DNA from 2 places in the Streptomyces sp. NPDC059695 genome. Region 1 is predicted to be linked to the other one. Evidence: predicted binding sites of a transcription regulator. Region 1 holds the regulator's gene; the other holds the start of a gene.

The links. Region 1 encodes HspR, which represses chaperone genes until heat shock. Its sites were predicted from a motif close to TTGAGNNNNNNNNNCTCAA; they were not measured.
Region 2: the regulator HspR is predicted to act here: its motif matches at 6,392-6,410, upstream of lon (endopeptidase La).

The regions. Positions count from the first base shown of each region.
Region 1 covers NZ_JBHWFF010000024.1:63,342-77,963, reverse strand. The annotation lists gene ACFV2S_RS27230 (sugar transferase) at 1-73, opposite strand, end outside; gene dnaK (molecular chaperone DnaK) at 287-2,116, shown strand; gene grpE (nucleotide exchange factor GrpE) at 2,113-2,745, shown strand; gene dnaJ (molecular chaperone DnaJ) at 2,779-3,960, shown strand; gene ACFV2S_RS27210 (heat shock protein transcriptional repressor HspR) at 3,965-4,399, shown strand; gene ACFV2S_RS27205 (helix-turn-helix transcriptional regulator) at 4,459-5,439, opposite strand; gene ACFV2S_RS27200 (hypothetical protein) at 5,572-5,787, shown strand; gene ACFV2S_RS27195 ((2Fe-2S)-binding protein) at 5,796-6,113, shown strand; gene ACFV2S_RS27190 (pyridoxamine 5'-phosphate oxidase family protein) at 6,217-6,621, opposite strand; gene clpB (ATP-dependent chaperone ClpB) at 6,744-9,335, shown strand; gene ACFV2S_RS27180 (hypothetical protein) at 9,400-9,852, opposite strand; gene ACFV2S_RS27175 (YbjN domain-containing protein) at 9,959-10,495, shown strand; gene ACFV2S_RS27170 (pyridoxal phosphate-dependent aminotransferase) at 10,660-11,841, opposite strand; gene ACFV2S_RS27165 (hypothetical protein) at 12,029-12,190, shown strand; gene ACFV2S_RS27160 (hypothetical protein) at 12,242-12,463, shown strand; gene ACFV2S_RS27155 (DUF2617 family protein) at 12,681-13,199, shown strand; gene ACFV2S_RS27150 (spermidine synthase) at 13,275-14,622, shown strand, end outside.
Region 2 covers NZ_JBHWFF010000013.1:104,069-118,690, forward strand. The annotation lists gene ACFV2S_RS18280 (hypothetical protein) at 1-360, shown strand, start outside; gene ACFV2S_RS18285 (MarR family winged helix-turn-helix transcriptional regulator) at 374-856, opposite strand; gene ACFV2S_RS18290 (lysozyme) at 1,093-1,929, shown strand; gene ACFV2S_RS18295 (lytic polysaccharide monooxygenase) at 2,126-3,013, shown strand; gene ACFV2S_RS18300 (DUF4240 domain-containing protein) at 3,142-3,735, opposite strand; gene lon (endopeptidase La) at 3,958-6,369, opposite strand; gene ACFV2S_RS18310 (GNAT family N-acetyltransferase) at 6,500-7,147, shown strand; gene ACFV2S_RS18315 (hypothetical protein) at 7,207-7,740, shown strand; gene ACFV2S_RS18320 (TetR/AcrR family transcriptional regulator) at 7,847-8,488, opposite strand; gene ACFV2S_RS18325 (glycoside hydrolase family 3 protein) at 8,671-10,416, shown strand; gene surE (5'/3'-nucleotidase SurE) at 10,539-11,603, shown strand; gene ACFV2S_RS18335 (spermidine synthase) at 11,687-12,355, shown strand; gene ACFV2S_RS18340 (response regulator transcription factor) at 12,430-13,167, shown strand; gene ACFV2S_RS18345 (ATP-binding protein) at 13,164-14,276, shown strand; gene ACFV2S_RS18350 (multifunctional oxoglutarate decarboxylase/oxoglutarate dehydrogenase thiamine pyrophosphate-binding subunit/dihydrolipoyllysine-residue succinyltransferase subunit) at 14,547-14,622, shown strand, end outside.

The sequences.
Region 1 (14,622 bases):
CGGCGATCAGGGGCGAGAGGGCGAGGAGCAGGGCGAGCCCGCCCGCCACGTCGAACGCGCGCTTCGCCGTCATGCGCTCACACCCTTCGGCGGGAATCCCGGGATATGTCCAGACTATGTCCGGACCCTCTCATGCGAACCGGGTCAAACGGGGGAGCGGCACGCTCGTTGAGCGGTGGGAGCGGCGAAGAGTTGAGTCGACCCCGCTCAGGTCTGTTGACGCGATCCGGTTCCTCGTGCATCCTTGAGTCAGTTCCACTCAAGTCAGTCAGCTGGAGGAATCGAAATGGCACGTGCGGTCGGCATCGACCTGGGCACGACTAACTCCGTCGTCAGCGTTCTGGAAGGCGGCGAGCCCACCGTCATCACCAACGCCGAGGGCGCCAGGACCACGCCGTCCGTCGTCGCCTTCGCGAAGAACGGCGAGGTGCTGGTCGGCGAGGTGGCGAAGCGTCAGGCCGTCACCAACGTCGACAGGACCATCCGGTCGGTCAAGCGCCACATGGGCACCGACTGGAAGATCGAGATCGACGGCAAGAACTTCAACCCGCAGCAGATGAGCGCCTTCATCCTGCAGAAGCTCAAGCGTGACGCCGAGGCGTACCTGGGCGAGAAGGTCGTCGACGCGGTCATCACCGTCCCGGCGTACTTCAACGACTCCGAGCGTCAGGCCACCAAGGAGGCCGGTGAGATCGCGGGCCTCAACGTCCTGCGCATCGTCAACGAGCCGACCGCGGCCGCCCTGGCGTACGGCCTCGACAAGGACGACCAGACGATCCTCGTCTTCGACCTCGGTGGCGGCACCTTCGACGTGTCCCTCCTGGAGATCGGCGACGGCGTCGTCGAGGTGAAGGCCACCAACGGTGACAACCACCTCGGTGGTGACGACTGGGACCAGCGCGTCGTCGACTACCTGGTGACGCAGTTCCAGAACGGCCACGGCGTGGACCTGGCCAAGGACAAGATGGCTCTCCAGCGTCTCCGCGAGGCCGCGGAGAAGGCGAAGATCGAGCTCTCGTCCTCGACCGAGACCACGATCAACCTGCCCTACATCACGGCCTCCGCCGAGGGCCCGCTGCACCTGGACGAGAAGCTCACGCGCGCCCAGTTCCAGCAGCTCACGTCCGACCTGCTCGACCGCTGCAAGGTGCCGTTCCACAACGTCATCAAGGACGCGGGCATCCAGCTCTCCGAGATCGACCACGTCGTCCTCGTCGGTGGCTCGACCCGCATGCCGGCCGTCGCCGAGCTCGTCAAGGAGCTGACCGGCGGTCAGGACGCCAACAAGGGCGTCAACCCGGACGAGGTCGTCGCCATCGGCGCCGCGCTCCAGGCCGGTGTCCTCAAGGGTGAGGTCAAGGACGTCCTGCTCCTCGACGTGACCCCGCTGTCCCTCGGCATCGAGACCAAGGGCGGCATCATGACCAAGCTCATCGAGCGCAACACCACGATCCCGACCAAGCGGTCCGAGATCTTCACGACGGCCGAGGACAACCAGCCGTCCGTGCAGATCCAGGTCTACCAGGGCGAGCGCGAGATCGCGGCGTACAACAAGAAGCTCGGCATGTTCGAGCTGACCGGTCTGCCGCCGGCCCCCCGCGGCGTCCCGCAGATCGAGGTCGCCTTCGACATCGACGCCAACGGCATCATGCACGTGACCGCGAAGGACCTGGGCACGGGCAAGGAGCAGAAGATGACCGTCACCGGCGGCTCCTCGCTGCCGAAGGACGAGGTCGACCGCATGCGCCAGGAGGCCGAGCAGTACGCGGACGAGGACCACCGTCGCCGCGAGGCCGCCGAGTCCCGCAACCAGGGTGAGCAGCTCGTCTACCAGACGGAGAAGTTCATCAAGGACAACGAGGACAAGCTCCCCGGCGACGTCAAGGCCGAGGTCGAGTCCGCGCTCGTCGAGCTGAAGGAGAAGCTCAAGGGCGAGGACACCGCCGAGATCCGCACCGCCACCGAGAAGGTCGCGGCCGTCTCGCAGAAGCTCGGCCAGGCGCTGTACGCCGACGCCCAGGCCGCCGGTGACGCCGGCCAGGCCCAGGCCCAGGACGACGACGTCGTCGACGCCGAGATCGTCGACGAGGACAAGCCGAAGGGCGGCCAGGCGTGACCGAGGAGACCCCGGGCTTCGAGGAGAAGCCCGACGTCCCCTCCGGCGCCACCGCTGACGACGCCGCCGAGGCCGTCGAGTCCGACGAGGACGCGACGGCCCCGGCCGGGGACGCTACGGACGTAGCCCTGCTGGCGCAGCTGGACCAGGCCCGCACCGCGCTCTCGGAGCGCACCGCGGACCTCCAGCGGCTCCAGGCCGAGTACCAGAACTACCGCCGCCGCGTGGAGCGGGACCGGGTCACGGTCAAGGAGATCGCCGTCGCGAGCCTCCTGGCCGAGCTCCTTCCCGTGCTCGACGACGTCGGCCGGGCCCGGGACCACGGCGAGCTCGTGGGCGGGTTCAAGTCGGTGGCCGAATCGCTGGAGACCGTCGTCGCCAAGATGGGTCTGCAGCAGTTCGGCAAGGAGGGCGAGCCCTTCGACCCGACGATCCACGAGGCCCTGATGCACTCGTACGCGCCGGACGTCACCGAGACGACGTGCGTGGCGATCCTGCAGCCGGGGTACCGCATCGGCGAGCGGACCATCCGGCCCGCCCGCGTGGCCGTCGCCGAGCCCCAGCCCGGGGCCCAGGGCAAGGCCGAGGAGTCGGACGACTCCGACACGTCCGAGCAGGACAGCGAGTAACAGCCGTACCCGTACGCGGGAGGAGGGACGTCGATGAGCACGAAGGACTTCGTCGAGAAGGACTACTACAAGGTTCTCGGCGTCCCCAAGGACGCCACCGAGGCCGAGATCAAGAAGGCGTACCGGAAGCTCGCCCGCGAGAACCATCCGGACGCCAACAAGGGTGACGCGAGCGCCGAGGCGCGCTTCAAGGAGATCTCCGAGGCGAACGACGTCCTCGGCGACGCCAAGAAGCGCAAGGAGTACGACGACGCCCGCGCCCTCTTCGGGAACGGCGGCTTCCGGGCCGGCGGCCCCGGAGGCGGCGGCTCGTTCAACTTCGACCTGGGCGACCTCTTCGGAGGCGCCCAGGGCGGGGCGGCCGGCGGCGGCTTCGGGGGCGGCGGCGGCATCGGCGACGTCTTCGGCGGCCTGTTCAACCGCGGCGGGGGAGCGGGCACCCGCACCCAGCCGCGGCGCGGCCAGGACATCGAGTCCGAGGTGACGCTCAGCTTCACCGAGGCCATCGAGGGCGCGACCGTCCCGCTGCGGATGTCCAGCCAGCAGCCGTGCACGGCGTGTTCGGGCACCGGCGACAAGAACGGCACCCCCCGGGTGTGCCCGACCTGCGTCGGCACCGGGCAGGTCTCGCGCGGCAGCGGCGGCGGCTTCTCGCTGACCGACCCCTGCGTGGACTGCAAGGGCCGCGGCCTCATCGCCGAGAACCCCTGCGAGGTCTGCAAGGGCAGCGGCCGGGCCAAGTCCTCCCGCACCATGCAGGTCCGCATCCCCGCGGGCGTCAGCGACAACCAGAAGATCCGTCTCCGCGGCAAGGGAGCGCCGGGCGAGCGCGGCGGGCAGAACGGCGACCTGTACGTCGTCGTGCACGTCGACGACCACCCGGTCTTCGGCCGCAAGGACGACAACCTCACCGTCACGGTGCCGGTCTCCTTCACGGAGGCGGCGCTCGGCGGCGAGATCAAGGTGCCGACCCTCGGCGGCCCCGCGGTCACCCTCAAGCTGCCCGCGGGCACCCCGAACGGCCGGACCATGCGCGCCCGCGGCAAGGGTGCGGTCCGCAAGGACGGCACGCGCGGAGACCTCCTCGTCACGGTCGAGGTGGCCGTGCCCAAGGAGCTGGACGACAAGGCGCGCGAGGCCCTGGAGACCTTCCGCGAGGCGACCGCCTCCGAGGACCCGCGGGCCGAGCTGTTCCAGGCGGCGAAGGGAGCGTGACCCGGTGAGACGCAATCCGTACGAGCTGACCGACGAGAGCCCCGTGTACGTCATCTCGGTGGCGGCCCAGCTCTCCGGTCTGCACCCGCAGACCCTCCGGCAGTACGACCGCCTCGGTCTGGTGTCCCCGGACCGCACGGCGGGCCGCGGCCGGCGCTACTCGGCCCGGGACATCGAGCTGCTCCGTCAGGTGCAGCAGCTGTCGCAGGACGAGGGCATCAACCTGGCCGGGATCAAGCGGATCATCGAACTGGAGAACCAGGTCGCGGCGCTCCAGGCCCGGGTGTCCGAGCTGTCGGCGGCGGTCGAGGGCGCGGCGGCGACGCTGCGCCAGCGCGAGGCCCAGGTGCACGCCTCGTACCGCCGGGACCTGGTGCCGTACACCGACGTGCAGCAGGCGAGCGCCCTCGTGGTGTGGCGCCCGAAGCGCGGCGAGTAGCCCTCCGCACCCGCACGACGTCCGGAAGAGGCCCCCTCCCCGATGGGAGGGGGCCTCTTTCAGTTGTCCCGTTCGAGGATGCCGGACTGGGCGATCAGATAGCCGAGCTGCGCCCGGCTGCCGCTGCCGAGGGCGGCGGCGAGCTTGGCGATGTGCGCCCGGCAGGTCCGCACGTTCATGCCGAGCCGGCGGGCGATGGCCTCGTCGACGTGCCCCTCGACGAGGAGCCGGGCGATGGAGCGCTGCACACCGCCGATGCCGTCGGTCTTGATGTCGTACGGGATCTCCTCCCGTATCGGCACGGCCAGCTGCCAGAACTGGTCGAAGACGCCGCAGAGGTACGCGACGAGGCCGGGGTGGCGCAGTTCCAGGGCGACCTGGCGGTCGCTGCGGGCCGGGATGAACGCGACCTCGCGGTCGACGATGATCAGCCGGTCGATGATCTCCTCGAGGGTGCGGACCTGGACCTCGGGGCCGACGTGCTCCAGATAGGTCAGCGTGAGCTCGGTGTGGCGCGCGGTGTGCTGGTAGAGCGTGCGCATGCTGATGCCGCGGCCCAGGAGCGGGGAGACGCGGTCCAGGGCCTCGCTGAGGGCCTGGGCGGGGCGGCCGCCGCCCGGCTGGACGGTGAGGAGCTCGTGGCGGCAGTTGGCCACGACGCGGTCGAGGGTCGAGTTGATGCGGTCGATGCCCTCGAGGACGGTGATGGCGTGGGTGGTGGGGGAGTCGTGGGCGCTGATGGCCATGAACGGCTCGAAAGCGTCCGACAGGGCGACGGTGCGCCGGCGGCGGTCGAGTATCTCCCGTTCGATCGGCTGGAGCAGCTGGGCGAGGGCCGCCGAGGGGGGAACCGGGCGGAGCCACTGCGCGTCGTCGGGATCGGGGTGGAGCAGGGACAGGTCGAGGAGGCACGGTGTCCCGACCGCCTCTGACCGGGGTATTCGCCCGGTCTGCAGAGCGGCCGCATACAGCTCGGAGCCCGCTTCGCACAGTTCGGCGTGCGAATGGGGGTGACCCGTTTCGTCCGCTTGTTTCCGCATATGTACACCCCCAGGCTCCTGCATCTCAGGAACATGATGCCTGGGTTTGGTGGTGCAGGCGCAGAGAGTAAGCCATCGTCTTACTCGCGGGGGTTGGAAAGAGACGTTGCCTTCAAGTGAGGTTGCTCGGTGATGATGAAGAAGCTCATACGCGCGGCGGCCGGAGTCGCCTTCATCGCGGCCGCCACAGTGGGCGCGGTGGGAGTGGTTCCGGATCCGGGCTGGCACTCGGAGACGGAGCAGGTGCAGGCCGCTCCGCTCGACCCGGGCTGGCACCTCGCCGGCCCCGCGCTCCTCGGTGACCCGGGCTGGAGCGTGGCCCCCCTGCAGGACCCCGGCTGGAACTAGTCGGGCGCATGAATGTTCCCGATGACCCCAGGTTCCGCCGTGAGATGGCCTCGGCCTATCGCTCCGGCTGGCACTTCGTCGACCTCGCCACGGCCATCCCCCACCGTGGTGACTCGCTGAAGGTCACGCTCTTCGGAGAGCCGATCGTCGTCGCCCGCGAGCAGGACGAGGACGTCCGCGCGTACCGCTGTCTGCGCCGCCCCCGAGGCGCTCCACAGCCCATCCGCTGTGCCATCCGGTACGGCATGATCTTCGTCAACCTCGACCAGCGGGACCACCAGCTGATCGAACCCGAGACCATCACCGCCACCCCCCGCAGTGCCTGAGCGATTCCCCCGTCGTTCCAGATCGCTCCGGCACTTCCCCCACACAGCGGCGCCATCGCGGACCTGAAACGCGATGGCGCCGCTGTGCATTTCCCGGCCGCCGTCAGGCGCGGCCCATCGCCCGGGTGAGGGCGATCTCGATGACGACCCGGTCCGGGTTCGGGGCCGGCGTGCGGCCGTAGCGCTCGGCGTAGCGGGCGACGGCGTCCGCGACCGTCCCGGCCTCCGTACGGACGTGGGCGACGCCCTCCAGGGTGGCCCAGCGCCCCTTGTCGACCTGGCAGACCGCGACCCGCGCGCCGTCCGCGCCCGCCGCCAGGACGTTGGCGACCTTCCGGCTGTTCTTGTTGGTGATCACGCGCGCGTACCCGCCCTCGGGGTCGTAGGTGACGCCGACCGCGACGACGTGCGGCGTACCGTCCGGGCGCGGGGTGGTCAGGGTGCACATGTGGTACTCGCGCCAGAAGCTCAGGTACGAGTCGGACGGGTTCCTGGGGTCTGTGGCCATGCCCGGAAACTACCCGGGGCCGACCTCCCTCCGATACCTTGAGCCGCTTCGACTCAACTTTGTGTACCCTGGAGAAGTCATAGAAGGAGAGAGCCCACGAGAACTCAGGAGGAGCACCGCACGTGGACGCCGAACTGACCAACAGGAGCCGGGACGCGATCAACGCGGCGAGCAGCCGCGCCGTGTCCGAGGGGCACGCCGACCTGACCCCCGCCCACCTGCTCCTCGCCCTCCTGGCGGGTCAGGACAACGAGAACGTCATCGATCTGCTGGCCGCCGTGGGCGCCGACCAGGCCGCCGTCCGCGCCGGCGCGGAGCGGCTGCTCGCCGCCCTGCCGAGCGTCACCGGGTCCACGGTCGCGCCCCCGCAGCCCAGCCGTGACTTCCTCGCCGTGATCGCCGACGCCGACAAGCGCGCGAAGGAGCTCGGCGACGACTTCCTGTCGACCGAGCACCTGCTCGCGTCGATCGCGGCCAAGGGCGGCCCGGCCGGTGAGATCCTCGACGCGCAGGGCGCGAGCGCATCGATGCTGCTCGACGCGTTCGAGAAGAGCAGGGGAGGACGCCGGGTGACCACACCCGACCCGGAGGGGCAGTACAAGGCGCTGGAGAAGTTCGGCACGGACTTCACCGCCGCCGCGCGCGAGGGCAAGCTGGACCCGGTCATCGGCCGCGACCACGAGATCCGCCGCGTGGTCCAGGTGCTGTCCCGCCGCACCAAGAACAACCCGGTCCTCATCGGCGAGCCCGGCGTCGGCAAGACCGCCGTCGTCGAGGGCCTCGCCCAGCGGATCGTGAAGGGCGACGTCCCCGAGTCCCTGAAGAACAAGCGGCTCGTCTCGCTCGACCTCGGCGCGATGGTCGCCGGCGCGAAGTACCGAGGCGAGTTCGAGGAGCGCCTGAAGACCGTCCTCGCCGAGATCAAGGCGAGCGACGGCCAGATCATCACCTTCATCGACGAGCTGCACACGGTCGTCGGCGCGGGCGCCGGCGGCGACTCCGCCATGGACGCCGGCAACATGCTGAAGCCGATGCTGGCCCGCGGCGAGCTCCGCATGGTCGGCGCGACCACCCTCGACGAGTACCGCGAGCGGATCGAGAAGGACCCCGCCCTGGAGCGCCGCTTCCAGCAGGTCCTGGTCGCCGAGCCGACCGTCGAGGACACCATCGCCATCCTCCGCGGGCTCAAGGGCCGGTACGAGGCCCACCACAAGGTGCAGATCAACGACTCCGCCCTGGTGGCCGCCGCGACCCTCTCCGACCGGTACATCACCTCCCGCTTCCTCCCCGACAAGGCCATCGACCTCGTCGACGAGGCCGCGTCCCGGCTCCGCATGGAGATCGACTCCTCGCCCGTCGAGATCGACGAGCTCCAGCGCTCCGTGGACCGGCTCCGCATGGAGGAGCTGGCCCTGAAGAACGAGACGGACGCGGCGAGCCGGCAGCGCCTGGAGAAGCTGCGGCGCGACCTCGCCGACCGCGAGGAGGAGCTGCGTGGTCTGACCGCCCGCTGGGAGAAGGAGAAGCAGTCCCTCAACCGCGTCGGCGAGCTCAAGGAGCGCCTCGACGAGACCCGAGGCCGCGCCGAGCGCGCCCAGCGCGACGGCGACTTCGACACCGCCTCCCAGCTGCTGTACGGGGAGATCCCGGGCCTGGAGCGGGAGCTGGCGGAGGCCTCCGAGGCCGAGGCCCAGCAGGAGTCCTCCAAGGACACGATGGTCAAGGAGGAGGTCGGCCCCGACGACATCGCGGACGTGGTCGGCGCCTGGACCGGCATCCCCGCCGGCCGCCTGCTGGAGGGCGAGACGCAGAAGCTGCTCCGCATGGAGGACGAGCTCGGCCGGCGGCTGATCGGCCAGTCCGAGGCCGTGCAGGCCGTCTCCGACGCGGTGCGCCGCACGCGTGCCGGGATCGCCGACCCCGACCGGCCCACCGGCTCCTTCCTCTTCCTCGGCCCGACCGGCGTCGGCAAGACGGAGCTGGCGAAGGCGCTCGCGGACTTCCTCTTCGACGACGAGCGGGCCATGGTCCGCATCGACATGTCGGAGTACGGCGAGAAGCACTCCGTCGCCCGTCTGGTCGGCGCGCCTCCCGGCTACGTCGGCTACGAGGAGGGCGGCCAGCTCACGGAGGCGGTCCGCCGCCGCCCGTACAGCGTGGTCCTGCTCGACGAGGTGGAGAAGGCGCACCCGGAGGTCTTCGACGTCCTGCTCCAGGTCCTGGACGACGGACGCCTGACCGACGGGCAGGGCCGGACGGTGGACTTCCGCAACACCATCCTGATCCTGACGTCGAACCTGGGCAGCCAGTACCTCGTGGAGCCGCTGACCTCGGAGGACGTCAAGAAGCAGCAGGTCCTGGACGTCGTGCGGGCGAGCTTCAAGCCCGAGTTCCTCAACCGCCTGGACGACCTGGTCGTCTTCTCGGCGCTCGACCGGGCCGAGCTGGGCCGGATCGCCCGGCTCCAGATCGACCGGCTCGCGAAGCGGCTCGCCGACCGGCGCCTGACCCTGGACGTCACCCCGGAGGCGCTGGAGTGGCTCGCCGAGGAGGGCAACGACCCCGCGTACGGCGCGCGGCCGCTGCGCCGGCTGATCCAGACGGCGATCGGCGACCGGCTCGCGAAGGAGATCCTCGCGGGCGAGGTCGTGGACGGCAACACGGTGCGGGTGGACCGCTTCGAGGACGGCCTGATCGTCGGGGCCGCCCGGTAGTCCGGGCGGGAGCCGCCGGGGCCGTCCGGCGGCTCGGACCCGGTCGCCGGGGCCGTCCGGCGGCTCAGACGTCGAAGGCCTCCACGTGTACGAGGGCGGTGACCCCGTCCTCGTACACGACCCGGACGTGCACGTACAGGACGTCGTCGAACGACACGTCCACGCACCGGTCCCGGTCGCAGGAGAACGCCGGCTTCCCCGTCGGATAGGCCGCTTCCAGCCACCCGGCGACCTCGGAGCGCGGCATCCGGAACTCGGCCGTGGCCTGGGTGTCCTGCCAGTGGGCGGCGGTGCAGCGGGCGTCCTCGGCGCTGACCGGGAGGCTGCCCCGGGCGAAGGTCATCACCTCGGCGCAGTCCACCTGCTTCGTCTCGCCGATCTCGCTCCAGGCCATCGCGCCCCAGACCACGAAGGCGATCGGGCCGCCGCAGAGCAGGGTCACCACCGCCGAGGCCCAGACCCAGGTCCACGGCCGCGGCCGCACCGGTTTCGTCGTCTTCCCCGTTTTCTCCCCCATGAGGACCAGATCTTGTCAGCCCGCAGCGGATCGCGGGAGGTGGGACTTGCCACGTACCGCCCGGCATGGGGGAGGATGGCGAGCATCCGTACGAAGGGAAATAACGGTGAGCATCGACCCGTCCTCGATTCCGAATTTCGGGGGCCAGCCCCAGCCTCAGGCCGCAGGACCGGCGGGCCCCGTCGTCCCCGACCAGGACCTCGTCAAGCAGCTCCTCGAGCAGATGGAACTCAAGTACGTCGTCGACGACGAGGGTGACCTCGCGGCGCCGTGGGAGGAGTTCCGCACGTACTTCATGTTCCGCGGCGAGGGCGAGCAGCAGGTCTTCTCCGTGCGCACGTTCTACGACCGTCCGCACGCCGCCGACGACCGCGCCAGGATCCTCGACGCGATCGACGACTGGAACCGCCGCACCCTGTGGCCGAAGGTGTACACGCACCTGCACGAGGAGGAGGACGGCTCCGCCACCCTCCGCCTCATCGGCGAGGCGCAGATGCTGATCGGCACCGGCGTCGCCCTGGAGCACTTCGTGTCCTCCACGGTCAGCTGGGTCCGCGCCTCCATCGAGTTCGACAAGTGGATCGTCGAGCAGTTCGGCCTGGAGTCCCCCGAGGACAAGGCCGCGGGCGACGAGGAGGCGTAAGCCCCCTCGTACCCCCGGCGTCTCGGATCGCCTCGCGCACGAGCGTCAGGGCGTACGCCCCGTAGCAGCACGACAGCCCGGCCAGGGCCGCGACCACCAGGATCGCGGCCCTCGGCCGGGCTTTCGTCCGTGCGGGCCCCGCCCTCCCGGCCGAACGGCCCTCGTCAGGCGCTGAGGGCCTTGAGCCGGGAGACGGCCTCCTCCAGGACCTCGGTCCGCTTGCAGAAGGCGAAGCGGACGAAGGGGGCGCCGGCCTCGCGGTGGTCGTAGAAGACGGCGTTGGGGATGGCGACGACCCCGGCGCGCTCCGGGAGGGAGCGGCAGAAGGCGAAGCCGTCGGTGGCGCCGAGGGGCCGGATGTCGGTGGTGACGAAGTAGGTGCCGGCCGGGCGGTAGACCTCGAAGCCCGCCTGCGCGAGGCCCTCGCTCAGCAGGTCCCGCTTGGCGCTCAGGTCGGCGCGGAGGGTGTCGAAGTAGGCGGCCGGAAGGCGCAGGGCCTCGGCGATCGCGTACTGGAAGGGGCCCGAGGAGACGTACGTGAGGAACTGCTTGGCCGAGCGGACGGCGGAGGTCAGTCCGGGGCTCGCGGTGATCCAGCCGACCTTCCAGCCCGTGAAGGAGAACGTCTTGCCGGCCGAGCCGATGGTGACCGTGCGCTCCCGCATGCCGGGGAGGCTCGCGATCGGCACGTGCTCGGCGTCGCCGAAGACCAGGTGCTCGTAGACCTCGTCCGTGACGACCAGCAGGTCCCGCTCGATCGCGAGCTCGGCGACGGCGGTCAGCTCGGCCCGGGTGAGGACCGTGCCGGTGGGGTTGTGCGGGGTGTTCAGCAGGATCAGCCGGGTCCGGTCGGTCACCGCGGCCCGCAGTTCGTCGAGGTCGAGGACGTAGGCGCCCTCGTGGGGGCGGAGGGTGACGGGGACCCTGGTGCCGCCGGCCATCGCGATGCAGGCCGCGTACGAGTCGTAGTACGGCTCCAGGGCGATCACCTCGTCGCCGGGCTCGACCAGGGCGAGCAGGGCCGCGGCGATGGCCTCCGTGGCGCCCGCCGTGACGAGGACCTCGGTGTCGGGGTCGTACGCGAGGCCGTACCGCTCGCGCTGGTGGTCGGCGATCGCCGCACGCAGCTCGGGGACGCCGGGGCCGGGCGGGTACTGGTTGCCGAGGCCGTCCCGCAGCGCGCGGACCGCGGCCTCCCGGATCTCCTCCGGGCCGTCGGTGTCGGGGAACCCCTGACCGAGGTTGATCGACCCGGTCCTGGCGGCGAGCGCGGACATCTCGGCGAAGATCGTCGTCCCGAACTCGGCGAGGCGGCGATTGAGCAGCGGTCGTGTCATGCCCGCCATCCTGGGGGCAAGCTCTGGACTTGCTCAAGTGCGCTTTGACCGGTGTCCGGGGCGGGGATCGCCCTGGCATGGACATCGCATTCTTCATCCTCGGGATCGCGGCCGTGATCGCGTGCGTGGGCGGGCTGGTCGCCAGGGGGCTGAGGGGGACGGGCGGGACGCGGAGCGCGAGCGCCGGGGGCAGCTGGTGGGCCGGCTCGTCCTCGTCCTCGTCCTCGTCCTCCTCCTGCTCCTCGTCCTCGTCGTTCTCCTGCTCCTCGTCCTCGTGTTCGAGCTCGTCCTGCTCCTCGTCCTCGTGCTCCAGCTCCTCGTGCAGCTGAAGCTCTGGACTCGCTCAATTCGGCTTTGACGGGGGATCCCGCCGGGCATCCCCCTCGCACAGAAGAACGGGGGTAGCGCAATGGAATTCATCATCTTCATCGTCTTCGCGCTCGTCGTGGTCGGACTCGTCTCCGGCCGGAAGGGCAGTGGCAAGAGCAGGAAGCGGCGCGGCGGACGCAAGGGCGGCAGCTGGGCCGACGGGGGCGGGAGCGGGGGCGGCGGCTGCGGCGGCAGCTCCTGCGGATCGGGGAGCTCCTGCGGGTCCGGCTGCGGCGGTGGGGGCTGCGGTGGCGGCAGCTGAGTGAACAAGTGAACTGTGGGGGCCCCGAAGGGGTTGGAAAACACGGCAAGTTGGGTAAAAACGCTGCGAGTCGCCCGGGGTCCGTGGTTCTCTCGCTCCTGACAGAGACAGCCCTCGGACCGTGTGTGGACCCGAGCCGGCGATTCCCCACTCCCGCAGAACCCTTCTCCGGGGCGCCCCCGGCCCACCCGTCAAACCGTGTTTGCGGAGCCGACCCATGCTCACCACCTTGAAGACCTCCTACACCGATACGCGCGCGGCCGACCTGGCCTGGGCCCTCGGGCGCGAGCCGTTGCCCGCGCTCGCCGTGCTCGATCTCGAACTCTCCGGGGCCAAGCTCCAGTTGAGGCTGCTCGGCGCCTCCCACCAGGTCCTCCTGGAGGAGGAGGGGCGCCACTGCTCGGAGACCGTGGCCTGCATGCCCGGCAGCAGCACCCCGCTCCCGCTCGGCGTCTCCAAGCGCGTCGGCGCATGGGACTACGAGTTCGCGGCGCGCGTCGAGACGCTCTCGCACGGCTCCTTCGCGGGCCGTGCGCAGGAGCTGCTCGCGCTCGTCGCCGACCACCCCAACGGACTCGCGGGGACCTTCCCGGGCTCCCCGCACGCCTTCACGGCGATGCTGGCACAGCGCCACGAGGGTCAGGTGCGCTGGCGCACCTGGCACGCCTACCCGCAGGAAGGGCAGTTGGTGGTCACCAGGACCCGGATCGGCGCACGTATGCCCGCAACGCTCTGATGCGCCCTCCCGGAGCCCCATGTGCACTCGTGTGGGTGACAAAAGGTGCGACAGTCGTGACGTAGCGTTACGGACATGATCGAGCCGACCGTGACCATGCCACCCACGAGGGTGCGCCGGCCGCCTCCGCGGCGGGCCGTGCGGCCGCCGCGCGACGCGGTGCGGTTCCCGGTCCTCGCGGTCGTCTTCGTCTGCGCCGCCTGCGGTCTGGTCTACGAGCTCGAACTGGTCGCCCTCGCGTCCTACTTGATCGGCGACTCGGTCACCCAGGCCTCCGTCGTGCTCTCCGTGATGGTCTTCGCGATGGGGGTGGGCTCGCTCCTCGCCAAGCGGCTGCGCTGCCGCGCCGCCGTCGGCTTCGGCCTGGTCGAGGCCGGGCTCGCGCTGATCGGCGGCTGCTCGGCGATGGTGCTGTACGCGTCCTTCGCCTGGCTCGGCGAATCGCGGTACGTGCTGGTCGCGTTCTCGCTAGCGATCGGCGTGCTCATCGGCGCCGAGATCCCGCTCCTGATGTCGCTCATACAGCGGGCCGGGCGAGCGGGCGGAACGGTTCCCGCCGACCACTCCGGCGCGGGTTCCCCGGGCGCGGGTCCCTCCGGTGCCGGCCGGGCCGGGCGGCAGGCCCCGCTCGTGGAGCAGGACGACGCCGCCGGGACGGTCGCCGACCTCTTCGCCGCCGACTACGTCGGCGCGCTCGTCGGCGGCCTCGCCTTCCCCTTCCTGCTGCTGCCCTGGCTCGGCCAGCTCACCGGCGCGCTCGTCACCGGCGCGGTCAACGCCGTCGCGGGCGGCGGCCTGGTGCTCTGGGTCTTCCGGCGCGACCTGACCCGCCGGTCCCGTGCGCTCCTCGTGGCCGTGAACGTGGCCGTCCTCGCCGTCCTCGCCACCGCGACCGTCCTCGTCGACGACTTCGAGCAGGCCGCGCGGCGCGCCGTGTACGGGGACCGGGTGCGGGTCGCCGTCCACACCGGCCTCCAGGAGGTCGTGGTGACCGGGGGCCGCGAGGACCCGCCCGACCTGTTCCTCGACGGACGCCTCCGGGTGGCAGGCCGGGACGAGTACCGCTACCACGAGGCGCTCGTCCACCCCGCGATGAACGGCCCGCACGCGCGCGTGCTGGTCGTCGGCGGCGGCGACGGGATGGCCGCCCGGGAGGCCCTGCGCTACGCCGGGGTCCGCTCCGTCACCGTCGTCGAGCTCGACCCCGGGGTCGTCCGCCTCGCCCGCACGGACCCGGCGCTCGCCGAGCTCAACGCCCAGGCCTTCCGCGACCCGCGCGTCCACGTGGCCTACGCGGACGCCTTCCGCTGGCTGCGGGACGCCGCCGATCGTCTGCAGGAACGGTACGACGTGGTGATCTCCGACCTCCCGGACCCGGGGATCACCCCCAGCACCAAGCTCTACTCGGAGGAGTTCTACGGTC
Region 2 (14,622 bases), on a different contig from region 1:
CGGGTGCCGGACGAGGTGCTGCGCTCCCTGGAGGCGACGGACCGGCTGCGGAACCGCGAGGGCGGCTTCTTCACCGCGGCGGCGGACCCGGCGGTCGCGGGGCGGGCGGTGACCGGGACGAGCCCGCGCGCGGAGGTGCGGGCGCTCGCCGCGCTCACGGACGGGGCGAGCCGCTGGGTGGAGCTGTTCGCCGAGGGCGGCTGGGCGGACTGCTTCGGCGTGCTCCGCCTGGAGGGCCCGGCCGGCCTGCTGGGCCGGGTGCGGGCCCTGGAGGCGGCCGACGCGCGGGCGGGCGGGGCGCGCCGCTGGAAGCTGCACGACGACGCGACGGCGGTGTACGCGGAGCTGGCGGACCATTGACGCCCGCCCGGCCTCAGCCCTCCGAGCGGAGGTTGAAGTGGTTCAGGAGGCGGGCGAGTTCGGCGACCTCGGCGCGGTCCCAGTCGGCGAGTTTGCGGACGTAGCGTTCGCGGCGGGCGTCGCGGACCCTGCGGAAGCGGCTGCGGCCCTCCTCGGTGAGGCGGACCAGCGAGGCGCGGCCGTCGGCGGGGTCGGGGTCGCGGGCGACGAGCCCGAGGTCCTCCAGGGCGCGGAGCTGGCGGCTCATGGTGGCCTTGCCGACGCCGAAGTAGTGGGCGAGTTCGGTGGCCCGCTGGGGTCCGGCGTCGTCGAGGCGCACGAAGAGGCCGTAGGCGGCGGGCTCCAGCTCGGGGTGGACCTCGCGGGCCATCTCGCCGGACTGGGCGCGGGCGCGCCGCAGGAAGACCGCCAGTTCCCGTTCGAGGGCGAGGAACTCCTGGTCCACACCACCTCCGGCGGTGACCCGGCCTTCGCTTCCCGTACCGCTTCCGTGCACGTCAGCACCTCCCGCGCGCTTTCCGACCGCTGAAAGTTTCTTCCGACGGCGTCCATCGCCGCAGCTCCTTCAGTATTTCGCAGGCGTAGACCAACGGCGGCAACCGGGCCCCCTTCCGTCGGGCGGGTCTACGTGCGTAGCGTCTTGTCCGGCAGCCCCGAATGACATGTCCATTCCAGGTCGCGTCGAGGGTCATGCCGCCACCGCTCCCCCACCGAGCCTTTCGGAGGCACGCAATGCGTGTGCACAGATCCGGAACGACCCTCGCCGGCGCCGCCCTCGCGGCCCTGGCCCTCCTCCTCCCCCTCGGCCTCCCCGGCACCGCCGCCGCGGCCCAGGACCCCGGCGCCCGGCAGGCGGCCCCCGCCCGGGGCTCCGCACACATGGGCATGGGCGTGATCGCGCACGACGGCCAGGGCCCCACGTCCGGCGGCGCGGCCCTGGCCGCGCAGACGGAAGGCGTGGACGTCTCCAGCCACAACGGCAACGTGGCCTGGTCCACGCTGTGGAACAGCGGGGTCAAGTGGGCCTACGTCAAGGCGACGGAAGGCACGTACTACAAGAACACGTCCTTCGCCCAGCAGTACAACGGCTCCTACAACGTCGGCATGATCCGCGGCACGTACCACTTCGCCACCCCGGACACCACGACCGGAGCCGCCCAGGCCGACTACTTCGTCAACAACGGCGGCGGCTGGTCGCAGGACGGCCGGACGCTGCCGGGCGTGCTCGACATCGAGTGGAACCCGTACGGCGCGGCCTGCTACGGCAAGTCGGCGGCCGGGATGGTCGCGTGGATCCAGGACTTCGTGAACCGGTACAAGGCCAGGACGGGCCGCGACGCGGTGATCTACACGGCCACCAGCTGGTGGAAGCAGTGCACCGGCAACTCCTCGGCCTTCGCCTCCACCAACCCGCTGTGGATCGCGCGGTACGCCTCCGACGTCGGCGAACTCCCGGCCGGCTGGCCGTACTACACGATCTGGCAGTACACCTCCTCCGGCCCGACGGTCGGCGACCACAACCACTTCAACGGGGACTACTCGCGCGTGCAGGCGCTCGCGAACGGCTGACCCCGCCCCCGCGTCCCGCGGCCTCCCGGGTGTGCGGCACCCCGGGGGGCCGCTCCGGGTTTTTCCACCCACCCCCTTGCCCATTGGTATGGACCAATGCGAGGCTTCCTCCGCCGGTCGCCCGGAATCCAACTTCCGTGCGCCCCGCGCGCGTTGCTCGTCCCGTACTCCCCCACGCACGAGAGAGAGCCCCCGCATGCCCTCCTACCGCCGTACCGCCACCGGCGTCGCCGCGCTGTCCGCCGCCGCTGCCCTGGTCAGCCTCACCCCCACCACCGCGAGCGCCCACGGGGCCGTCTTCAACCCCGTGAGCCGGGTGGCGGCCTGCTACGCCGAGGGCCCCGAGACGCCCAAGTCGCAGGTGTGCAAGGACCTCGTCGCCGACTCCGGCACCCAGCCGCTCTACGACTGGAACGAGGTCAACATCGCCAACGCCGCCGGGCAGCACCAGGCCCTGATCCCGGACGGCAAGCTCTGCTCGGCCAACCGCGAGAAGTACCGGGCGCTGGACTGGGCGCGCACCGACTGGCCCTCGACGGCCGTGGCCGCGGGCTCGTTCGACTTCAAGGTCCGGGTGACGGCCGCCCACTCGGGCACGATGACGATCTACATCACCAAGGCGGGCTTCGACCCGACCAAGCCCCTGAAGTGGTCGGACCTGGACGCGACGCCCGTCGCGGTCTACAACACCACGCGCACCGCGACCGACGGCTTCTACAACTTCACGGGCAACCTGCCGGCCCGCACCGGCCGCCACATCATCTACAAGGTCTGGCAGCGCAACGACAGCCCCGAGGCGTTCTACAGCTGCTCGGACGTCACCTTCGGCGGTGCGGCGGCGGGCACCCCGGCGCAGAAGCAGGCCCAGGCCCCGACCGAGGCCAAGATCGCGGCGGGCGCCTCGCTCTCCACCGTGAGCCACGCGGGCCACGGCGGCGACGAGCAGCCCCCGGCCCTGTCCGCCGAGACGGCCGAGGCCCCCGCCTCGCCGCTCCCGACGGCCCTCGCCGCCGCGGGCGCCCTCGCCGCCTTCGCCGGCGGCAGCCTGCTCCTGAGCCGCCGCCGGAACTCCTCCGCGTCCTGACCACGCGGGGCGCGGACCCCTCCGCGGCCCGGCCGTCACACGGCCACGGCGCCCGCGCGTCCTGACCGCCCGGGCCACGGAACCCTCCGCGGCCCGGGCGTCATACGCGCCACGGACCCCTCCGGCTCCTAGGAGCCGGAGGCACCGGGCGGGAAGAGGGCGGTGAGCCGGGGCATCGCCAACCCCTCCGGCCGGGACCCCCGGGCCTGATCGCCCTCTTCCCACTCCCCCGCCGCCTCGGCGGCGTCCTCCGCCTCCTCGACGGCGTCCAGGAACTCCTCGCCGTCGTCGCCCTCCTGGCCCGTCAGCTCGTCCCACACGTCCTGCGCCACGTAGTCGAGCTCCTCCCACTCGGGCCACTCGTCGTCGTCCCACGTGTCGCGGTGGCGGCCCACCAGCGCCCGCACGCCGGGCACGTCGGCCAGCGCGTCCGGGTCGGCGAGGACCGACTCGTACACCTTGCGCCCCTGACCCACCAGCCAGAGCGTGAAGTAGTGGAAGCCGTCGTCGGTGCAGTCCCCGCCCTCGATCCGGTCCGCCGCCTTCCACAGCGCGCGCGTGTCCGCGACCTCGCACGCCCTCTCCAGACGCACCTGGAACTCCACGCTCTCGGCCGCCGGGCGCCGGATCAGGTCGGCCCGCAGCCGATCCAGTCGCTCGTCCCGGTCACCGGGACGGCGGCTCAACTCGTCGATGAGAGCCCAGAAGGCGTCGTCGTTCATGCGTACGAGCATGCCAGCCCCGACTGACATCCCGGTAACGGGATTCGGACGCGGGGGGGGGGGGGGGGGGGCGGGGGGCGGCCCCCCCCCGCCCCGGGGGGGGGGGGGGGCCAGCCCCGCCCCCCCCCCCCCCCCCCCCTCCCGCTTTTACCCCCGTCTCCGGGGTTGGGGCCTGGCGGGGGGGGGTTGCGGCATCCCCCCCCGGGTCGGGCGGAAGGGGAGTTACGCGGCCACGTCCACCGGCACCACCGCCGGGGCGAGCGCGATCTCCAGGACCTGGCGGACGTCCGTCACCGGGTGGACCTCCAGCTTCTCCAGGATCTCGGCCGGGACGTCGTCCAGGTCGGCCTCGTTCCGCTTGGGGATCACGACGGTCGTGATGCCCGCCCGGTGCGCGGCGAGGAGCTTCTGCTTCACGCCACCGATCGGCAGCACCCGGCCGGTGAGGGAGACCTCGCCGGTCATGGCCACGTCCGTACGGACGAGCCGGCCGCTCAGCAGGGAGGCGAGGGCGGTGGTCATGGTGACGCCCGCGCTCGGCCCGTCCTTGGGCACCGCGCCCGCCGGGAAGTGGATGTGCACGCCCCGGTCCTTGAGTCCGGTGACCGGCAGCTCCAGCTCCGCGCCGTGCGAGCGGAGGAAGGAGAGCGCGATCTGCGCCGACTCCTTCATCACGTCGCCCAGCTGTCCGGTGAGGGTGAGACCGGCCGCACCCGTCTCCGGGTCGGCGAGGGACGCCTCCACGAAGAGGACGTCGCCGCCCGCACCGGTCACGGCCAGGCCCGTGGCGACACCCGGCACGGCCGTCCGCCGCTCCGCCGGGTCCTGGGCCGACTCCGGCACGTGGTGCGGCCGCCCGATGAGCTCCCGCAGGCCGTCGGGCCCGAGGGTGAACGGCAGCTCGCGGTCGCCCAGTTCGTGCTGGGCCGCGATCTTGCGGAGCAGCCGGGCGATCGAACGCTCCAGGGTGCGGACGCCGGCCTCGCGGGTGTACTCGCCGGCCAGCTTCCGCAGCGCCGACTCCTCCAGGACGACCTCGCCCGGCTCCAGGCCGGCCCGCTCCAGCTGGCGCGGGAGCAGGTGGTCACGGGCGATGACGACCTTCTCGTCCTCCGTGTAGCCGTCGAGGCGCACCAGCTCCATGCGGTCCAGGAGCGCGTCGGGGATGGCTTCGAGGACGTTGGCGGTGGCGAGGAAGACGACGTCGGAGAGGTCGAGTTCGACCTCCAGGTAGTGGTCGCGGAAGGTGTGGTTCTGCGCCGGGTCGAGGACTTCGAGGAGCGCCGCCGCGGGGTCGCCGCGGAAGTCGGACCCCACCTTGTCGATCTCGTCGAGCAGGACCACCGGGTTCATGGACCCGGCCTCCTTGACGGCGCGGACGATCCGGCCGGGCAGGGCGCCGACGTAGGTCCGCCGGTGGCCGCGGATCTCCGCCTCGTCGCGGACGCCGCCGAGGGCGACGCGGACGAACTTCCGGCCCATGGCGTGGGCCACCGATTCCGCGATCGACGTCTTGCCGACGCCGGGCGGACCGACGAGGGCGAGGACGGCTCCGCCGCGGCGGCCGCCGACGACGCCGAGGCCGCGCTCGGAGCGGCGCTTGCGCACCGCCAGGTACTCGGTGATGCGTTCCTTCACGTCGTCGAGTCCGGCGTGCTCGGCGTCCAGGACCGCGCGGGCGCCCCGGATGTCGTACCGGTCCTCGGTCCGCTCGTTCCACGGGAGTTCGAGGACGGTGTCGAGCCAGGTGCGGATCCAGGAGCCCTCGGGGGACTGGTCGCTGGACCGCTCCAGCTTCTCGACCTCCTTGAGGGCGGCCTCGCGCACCTTCCCGGGCAGGTCGGCGGCCTCCACGCGGGCGCGGTAGTCGTCGGACTCGTCCCCCTCGGCCTCGCCGTTGAGGTCGCGGAGCTCCTTGCGGACGGCTTCGAGCTGACGGCGGAGCAGGAACTCGCGCTGCTGCTTGTCGACGCCCTCCTGGACGTCCTTGGCGATGGTCTCGGCGACGTCCTGCTCGGCGAGGTGCTCGCGGAGGTGGGTCGTGGCCAGCCGGAGGCGGGCGACCGGGTCGGCGGTCTCCAGGAGTTCGACCTTCTGCTCGACGCCGAGGAAGGGCGAGTACCCGGAGTTGTCGGCGAGGGCGCCGACGCCGTCGATCTGCTGGACGCGGTCGACGACCTGCCAGGCGCCGCGCTTCTTGAGCCAGCTGGTGGCCAGCGCCTTGTACTCCTTGACCAGTTCGGTCACGGCGCCGGGCAGCGGGTCGGGCAGGGTCTCCTCGACGGCGTTGCCCTCGACCCAGAGGGCGGCGCCGGGGCCGGTGGTGCCGGCGCCGATGCGGACGCGGCCGAGGCCGCGGATGAGGGCGCCGGGGTCGCCGTCGGACAGGCGGCCGACCTGCTCGACGATGCCCAGGACGCCGGTGCCGGCGTAGGTTCCGTCGATCCGCGGGACGAGGAGCACGCGGGGCTTGCCCGTTCCGGAGCGGGCTGCGGCCTGGGCGGCCTCGACGGCGGCCCGTACGTCGTTGTCGGACAGGTCCAGCGGCACCACCATTCCGGGCAGCACGACCTCGTCGTCGAGCGGCAGCACAGGCAGAGTGAGCGGCACGGACGCCATGGACTCAGAAGCCATGATCTCCCCTTCGGCAGTCAAGTTGAGCTATACGCACTCAATGCTTGTGAGCCCGGGGATGTTCCCGGACATTCGTTCGCTCTGAGCGATCACCCCGCACGCGCCCGCGTGCAGCCGATGTAATGCCCTCATGACCATAGAAGCCATTACAGATGCCTGGGTGGCGGGCTGGACCGTCTCCCGGGGCACCCCGCCCGCCGTCGCCGAACCCTGGGGCTACCGGATCGACGTCGGCCTGCCCCGGCACGTCGTGCGTCACGTCCTGCCCGCCCCCGACGCGGCGTCCGTCGGGGCGCTCTGCGCACGGCTGACCGCGCCGTACAGCTGGCTCAAGGTGATGGCGGGCCCCGAGGAGGCCGCCTCCTGGATCACCGAGGGGTGGACCGTCCCCGACGACCCGGGATTCATGATGGTCAAGCCGCTGGACCCCGGAGCCCGCCCCGCGCCCCCCGAGGGGTACGCCAGGACCGTCGAGGTCGAGGACGGCGTCGTCCGGGTGAGGATCCTCGCCCCGGACGGCACCCTCGCCGCCCGCGGCCAGATCGCCCCGACCGGCTCCACCGCCGTCGCGGACCAGATCGAGACCGACCCCGCGCACCGGCGCCGCGGCCTCGGGGCGAACGTCATGCGGACCCTGGAGGCCGCCGCCGCGCAGGCGGGCGCCGTGACCGGGGTGCTCGCCGCGACCACGGACGGGCTCGCGCTCTACGACTCCCTGGACTGGCGCTACCGGGGACCGGTCACCGGGATCGTCCGCACGGGCCCCGAGGGCCCCTGACGGGTGGAATCCGGGCCTTCCGGCTGCGCGCGGGACCCCGGACGGGGCATGCTCGACCCATGGTGCGAGGCGTACGGAGTACGGGGACGTGGTGCGGGGCCCTGCTGCTCGCGGGGGCCCTGGCGGGCGGCCTGAGCGGCTGCGGCCCGGGGGTGCCGTCCGCGCCCGGCGGCCCCCCGTCGAGCACGGACGCGCCCGCCGTGCCGAGCCCCACCACCGGGCCGGGCACACCGGCGGCGGACCCGCAGCCGGGCGAGGTGCTCGTCGAGGTGGTCGTGAGCGGCGGCTTCGCCGGCGTCCACAACCGGCTCGTCGTCCACTACGACGGCTCCTGGACCAGCCGGTCCGGCGCCGAGCCGCCGCGCGCGGGCAGGCAGACCCCCGCCGAGGCCGCCGAGCTGCGGGCGGCCCTGGAGGACCCCGCCTACGCCCTGGTCCCGGAGCGCCCGACGGGCCGCCCGGTCGCGGACGGCTTCCAGTACTCCGTGACCTACCGCCACCGCCTGGTCGTCGCGGGCGACGGCGAGCGCCCGCCCGCCCTCCAGCGCGTCTTCGCCGCCCTCCCGGAGGGCGGCCCGCCGACGAGCCCGTGAGCCCGCGCGCGGGTGCCTCGCGGACGCGACCGGCACCGCGCTGCACGCCTGGCTCCGGCGCGCGCCGGAGCACGCGGGGGGCCTGAGCCCGGTCGCCGGGCGCCCGTCAGTCGCGGGGCGCCGCGATCTCCGCGTACCGGCGCCGGAGGTAGGCCCCCACCCGGGCCGGCATGTCCATCGAGGCCGGGTCGAGCGCCCACTGGATCTGGAGGCCGTCCATGACGGCGAGGAGCTCCTGGGCGACGGCCGGGCCGTCGAGGCCGGGGCGGAGCTCGCCGCGCCGCACGGCCTCGTCCAGGATGCCGACGGTGTGCCGGAGCACGCGCGCGTAGCGCTCCTTGAAGTACGCGTGGGCGGGGTGCCCGACGTTGCCGGACTCGCCCACCAGGACGTTGAACATCCGGACGATGCCGGGGCGGCGGGTGTTCTCCTCGACGAGGGCGACGAGGGTCTCCAGGTAGGCGGCGTACGAGTCGGGGTCGACGCCGAACAGGCGCTCCTCGTCGTGCTGCTCGCTCTGCGCGAGGACCGAGAGCAGCAGGTCCTCCTTGCTGCGGAAGTGGTGCAGGAGGCCGCCCTGTGTGATGCCGCAGTCGTTCGCGATCCGGGCGAGGGAGGAGGCGTGGAAGCCCCACCGCCCGAAGTGGTCGACGGCGGTGTCCAGGATCTTCTGGCGGCGCGCGTCGCCGACCGCGTAGCCGCCCCTGCCTGCGGTCCTGCGGTTCGTTCGGCCCGTGTTCTCCGGCATGCGGCCACCTTAGCCGGGCCCGGAATGCCCGCTTCGCCCTGTGACCCAGGACACAAACCAGAAACCTAGTGGTCACTCGGTTTTCACGCTTAGCCTGTGGTCGCCCAAGGTCGGCGCCGCCGCCGGCCCGTCACCGGCGGCACCCTCCCCCCGGCCGTCGGTCGATCAGCCCCGGAGCCACCATGCACCCGTACCAGGACGCCGGCCGCCCCGTCGACGAGCGCGTCGAGGACCTCCTCTCCCGCATGACGCTGGAGGAGAAGGCCGGACAGCTCTTCCACAGCATGCTGATGATGAACGCCGACGGTTCCCCGGTGACCGAGACCGACGGCGCGACGCTGCCGCTCACCACCCCGCAGCTCATCGAGGACCGCCGGCTGACCCACTTCAACCTGCTCGGCACCCACGGCGCCCGCGAGATGGCCCTCTGGCACAACGCGATCCAGGAGATGGCGGCGGGCACCCGGCTCGGCATCCCCGTCTCCCTGTCGACCGACCCCCGCCACGCCTTCACGGACAACATCGGCGCCTCGTTCAACTCCGGCGCCTTCTCCGCCTGGCCCGAGGCGCTCGGCCTCGCCGCGATCGGCGACCCGGAGCTGGTCCTCGACTTCGCCGACACCGTCCGCCGCGAGTACCTCTCCGTCGGCTTCCGCACCGCGCTCCACCCGCAGATCGACCTCGCGACCGAACCCCGCTGGTCCCGTCAGTCCGGCACCTTCGGCTCCGACGCGAAGCTGACGGGCGAGCTGGTCCGGGCGTACGTGCGCGGACTCCAGGGCCCCGAGCTCGGCCCGGACTCGGTGGCCGCGATGGTCAAGCACTTCCCCGGCGGCGGCCCGCAGAAGGACGGCGAGGACCCGCACTTCCCGCACGGCAAGGAGCAGGTCTACCCGGGCGGGATGCGGGAGCACCACCTGGAGCCGTTCCGGGCCGCGATCGCCGCCGGCTGCTCGCAGATGATGCCGTACTACGGCCAGCCGGTCGGCACGGACTGGGAGGAGGTCGGCTTCGGCTTCAACAAGGGCGTCATCACGGGCCTGCTCCGCGAGGAGCTGGGCTTCACCGGCATCGTCTGCACCGACTGGGGCCTGCTCCGGGACTCCTCGATCTTCGGCGAGGTGCACGAGGCCCGCGCCTGGGGCGTCGAGCACCTGAGCGTGGCCGAGCGGGCCGCGAAGGCGCTGGACGCGGGCGCGGACCAGTTCGGCGGCGAGGAGTGCCCCGAGGTGATCGTGGAGCTCGTCGCGGCGGGCCGGATCTCCGAGGAGCGGATCGACGCGTCCGTACGGCGGCTGCTGCGGGAGAAGTTCGTCCTGGGGCTCTTCGACGAGCGCCGCTACGTCGACCCCGACGAGGCCGCCGAGACGGTCGGCCGCGCGGACTTCGCGGCCGCGGGCGCCGCCGCCCAGCGCCGCTCGCTCACCGTGCTCACCGACGGACCGCTCCCCGTGGCGGGGCGGCCGAGGCTGTACGTGGAGAACGTCGACCCGGCGGTCGCGGCGGCGTACGGCGAGGTCGTCGGCGACCCGGCCGAGGCCGACCTCGCGGTGCTGCGGCTGCGCACCCCGTACGAGGAGCGCCCCAACCGGTTCGAGTCGTTCTTCCACTCCGGCGACCTCGCCTTCGGCGCGGAGGAGCTGGCCGGGATCCTCGCGCTCCTGCGGGCCGTCCCGACGCTGGTCTGCGTGAACCTGGAGCGGCCGGCCGTCCTGCCGGAGATCGCCGAGCACGCGGCCGCGCTGATCGCCGACTACGGCGCGAGCGACGAGGCCCTCCTCGACGTGGCCTTCGGCCGGGCGAAGCCGGAGGGGAGGCTGCCGTTCGAGCTGCCGCGCTCGATGGCGGCGGTGGCGGCGTCCCGGCCGGACGTCCCGAACGACACGGTGGATCCGGTGTTCGCGCACGGCCACGGCCTGGAGATCTGAGATCTCCCACAGACCGCGGGGCATCTGACGACCCCGCGCACGATCCGGGGCCCTCCCGTGGGGGGCTGGGCCCCGGATCCTCTTCCCTGCTCGCATGTCATGCCCATGAAGGGACGTTTCCCATGCGCACGTACCTCGCGCTGTCCGCCGCCGCGGCCGTACTCGCCGCCGCCGGAGTCACCGCCCACGCCGTCACCCCCGACAGGACCGAGAGGCCCCTCCCGCTCGCCGGGATGCGGATCCTGATCTCCAACGACGACTCGATGCAGGCGGCGAGGGCGAGCAACTCCGACGGTCTCGGCCTGTACGAGCTCCGCCGCGCCATGTGCGCCGCCGGCGCCGACGTCGTCGTGATGGCGCCCTGGCAGGTCCAGTCCGGCAAGGGCACCGCCGTCACCAACGGCGGCGTCCTCACCGCCCAGCGCCGCACCGCCCTGCCCGCCGGCTACGAGGACGACTGCGCGCAGGCGCCCGCCCGGGGCGCGGTCTACGGCGTCTGCCTCGCCGACGGCCCGTGCGGCAAGGACTCCCCGTCCGCCACCCCCGCCGACACCGTCAAACTCGCCCTCCGCGCCGGGCTCAGAGCCAAGGCCGGATGGACCGGCGCCCCCGACCTCGTCCTCACCGGCATCAACTCCGGCCCCAACGTCTCCGCGAGCGTGAACGACTCCGGCACCGTCGGGGCGGCCGTCGCGGCGATCGACCAGGACGTCCCCGCGATCGCGTTCTCCTCCTCCGGCGACGAGACGAACACGAGCTTCCCCCGGGTCAACTACCGCGCCAACGCCGAGTTCGGGGCCCGCCTCGTCGCCGGCCTCCGGCAGCGCGCCCTGCTGACCTCCGCCTTCGCCCTGAAGGTCGACTACCCCGACGTCAGCGCCGGGCGGCGGGCCGGCACCCCGGTCTGGACGCGCGTCGGGGACGGGGCCGTGGTCTACCACGCCTTCGAGCAGCGCGGGAACGGCGACTCCTTCGACATCGCCCTCGGCCTCTGCCCGGTGGACGGCACCGGCGAGGGCGAGTGCGCCGAGGGCCGCAGGGACGCCGACTCCACCTGGCTGCTCGGCAGGGGCCACGTCACGATCGCGCCGGTCACCTGGGACCGCACCTACGGCACCCCGGTCGGCGCACGGCGCGAGCTGACGGCGGTCGAGCGGTACGTGGAGCGCGAAGCCCCGCGCCCGTAAGGCTCGTTAAGGGTTTGTCCCGGCCTTCGCCGCCGTCCAGGATGGCCGGGACGAACCGTACGCAACCGAGCCTCGGAGTGATCATGACCAGCCCCGTCACCCTCGACCGACGCGAAGGGCCGTACGGAGAGGTGGTGCTCCGCAGGCGCGCCGAGCACTACGAGATCATCGCCAACGGCACCTTCCTGATGGACACCTCCGACGGGCGCTCCGAGCGGCTCCTGATCGACGCCGCACTGGCCGCCCTCCCCGAGGAGTCCCGCACCGGCGCCTCCGTCCTGATCGGCGGCCTCGGCGTCGGCTTCTCCCTCGCCCATGCCGCCGCCGACCCCCGCTGGGGCCGGATCTCGGTCGTCGAGCGCGAGGAGGCGATCATCGACTGGCACCGCGGAGGACCCCTCGCGGCCCTCTCCGGGGCCGCGCTCGCCGATCCGCGCACCGTGATCCTGCACACGGACCTCGTGGCCCACCTCCGCACCACCACCGACACCTACGACGCCCTCTGCCTCGACATCGACAACGGCCCCGACTGGACGGTCACCGAGGACAACGAATCCCTTTACTCGCCCGAGGGATTGGCCGCCTGCGCGGCCCGGCTGAACCCCGGCGGAATCCTCGCCGTGTGGTCCGCCCGGCCGTCCGCCGATTTCGAAGACTCGTTGCGGAATGCCGGATTCAGCGGGGTACGGACGGAAGAGATCCCCGTTGCCCGGGGCGTCCCCGACGCGGTCCACCTCGCGGTCCGTCCCTGATAACTCCTGGATAGCCTGGACGCCGCCGGTACCTCTAGGCTGCTGAGCCGACATCGGCGACGCGAGGCGGGGCAATGGAGCAGACACACACCACTCACCACGGTGCGGCGGCCACTCCGGGGGCCCAGCGGCGCGTCCTTGTGGTCGAGGACGACGCCACGATCGTGGAGGCGATCTCCGCCCGGCTGCGCGCCGAGGGCTTCCTCGTGCAGACCGCGACCGACGGCCCGGCGGCCGTCGACGCGGCCGAGGCCTGGCAGCCCGACCTGATGGTCCTGGATGTGATGCTCCCCGGCTTCGACGGCCTGGAGGTGTGCCGCAGGGTCCAGGCCCAGCGGCCCGTCCCGGTCCTCATGCTGACCGCCCGCGACGACGAGACCGACATGCTGGTCGGCCTCGGCGTGGGCGCGGACGACTACATGACCAAGCCGTTCTCGATGCGCGAGCTGGCCGCCCGGGTGCACGTGCTGCTGCGCCGCGTGGAGCGGGCCGCGCTCGCGGCGGTCACCCCGCGCAGCGGGATCCTGCGCCTGGGCGAGCTGGAGATCGACCACGCGCAGCGCCGGGTCCGGGTCCGGGCGGAGGACGTGCACCTGACCCCGACCGAGTTCGACCTGCTGGTCTGCCTCGCGAGCACGCCCCGCGCGGTCCTCTCCCGCGAGCAGCTGCTCGCGGAGGTGTGGGACTGGGCGGACGCCTCGGGCACCCGGACCGTCGACAGCCACATCAAGGCGCTGCGCCGGAAGATCGGGGCCGAGCGGATCCGCACGGTCCACGGCGTCGGCTACGCGCTGGAGACCCCGGCGCCGTGAACCGGCCGGGGCCCGGGAGGCCGCACACGGGGCGGGACGGGCAGCGGACGCGCCGCATCGTGATCTCGATCAAGACCAAGCTGGGCACCCTGGTCGTCGGGGCGGTCCTGCTGACCTCCTGCCTGGCCCTGGTCGCGATCCGCACGTCCACGGAGTTCCGGTACATCACGATCTTCGCGATGATCGCGACCCTGCTGATCACGCAGTTCGTCGCGCAGTCCCTGACGGCGCCGCTCGACGAGATGAACACGGTGGCCGGCTCGATCTCCCGCGGGGACTTCAGCCGCCGGGTCCGGGGCGCCGACCGGCGGGACGAGCTGGGCGACCTCGCCTCGACGATCAACCGCATGGCGGACGACCTGGAGGCCGTCGACCGGCACCGCAAGGAGCTGGTGGCGAACGTCTCGCACGAGCTGCGCACGCCGATCGCCGCGCTCCGGGCCGTCCTGGAGAACGTGGTGGACGGGGTGTCGCAGGCCGATCCGGAGACCATGCGGTCGGCGCTGAAGCAGACGGAGCGGCTCGGCCGGCTGGTGGAGACGCTGCTGGACCTGTCACGTCTTGACAACGGTGTCGTCGCGCTGCGGGCGGGCCGTTTCGAGGTCTGGCCGTATCTGTCGGGGGTGCTGCGGGAGGCGAACCTGGCGGCGTCCCAGCGCGGCCTCTCGTCCACGTCGGGCCTGCACCGCCGTACGGACGTGCATCTGCACCTGGACGTGTCGCCGCCCGAGCTGGTCGCCGTCGCGGACGCGGAGCGGCTGCACCAGGTCATGGCGAACCTGATCGACAACGCGGTGAAGCACTCCCCGCCGCACGGCCGGGTCACGGTCCGGGCCCGGCGCGGCCCGTATCAGGACTCGCTGGAGCTGGAGGTCGAGGACGAGGGCCCCGGCATCCCGGAGTCGGAGCGGCACAAGGTCTTCGAGCGCTTCAACCGGGGGTCGTCCCCGGACCGGCACGGCCCCGGGAGCGACGGCGGCACGGGCCTCGGCCTGGCGATCGCGCGCTGGGCGGTGGATCTGCACGGCGGCGGAATCGGAGTGGCCGAATCGTCACGTGGCTGCCGCATCAGAGTCACTCTTCCGGGCAGTCTTCCCCGGAGAGATTGACGTAGGGTTCGAACCGGAAGAGCACGTTCTGCGTGTACGTGAACAGGACGTGGTCAGGGGTGCGGTCGAACAGGGCCGTGCTCGGGCTTTTCCGTACCCTCACACATGCGGAACCACGGTTGTTTCCCGCCATTCACGGCGCCGAAACACCTCGTCAAGTGTGACTTGCGCGACGTTGGCAGTGCCCGGCCTGCACCTCCCGGCCGGACAGGCGTAGCCTTTATTTCCGCTGTCCATCACCTTGCGAAGCGGAAGAGGGCGGTTGCCGCCGTGTCGTCTCAGTCCCCCAGTACCCCGAGCTCCCCGGCCCACCAAGACGGGCAGGGCGTGAGCCCCGCAGCCGCCT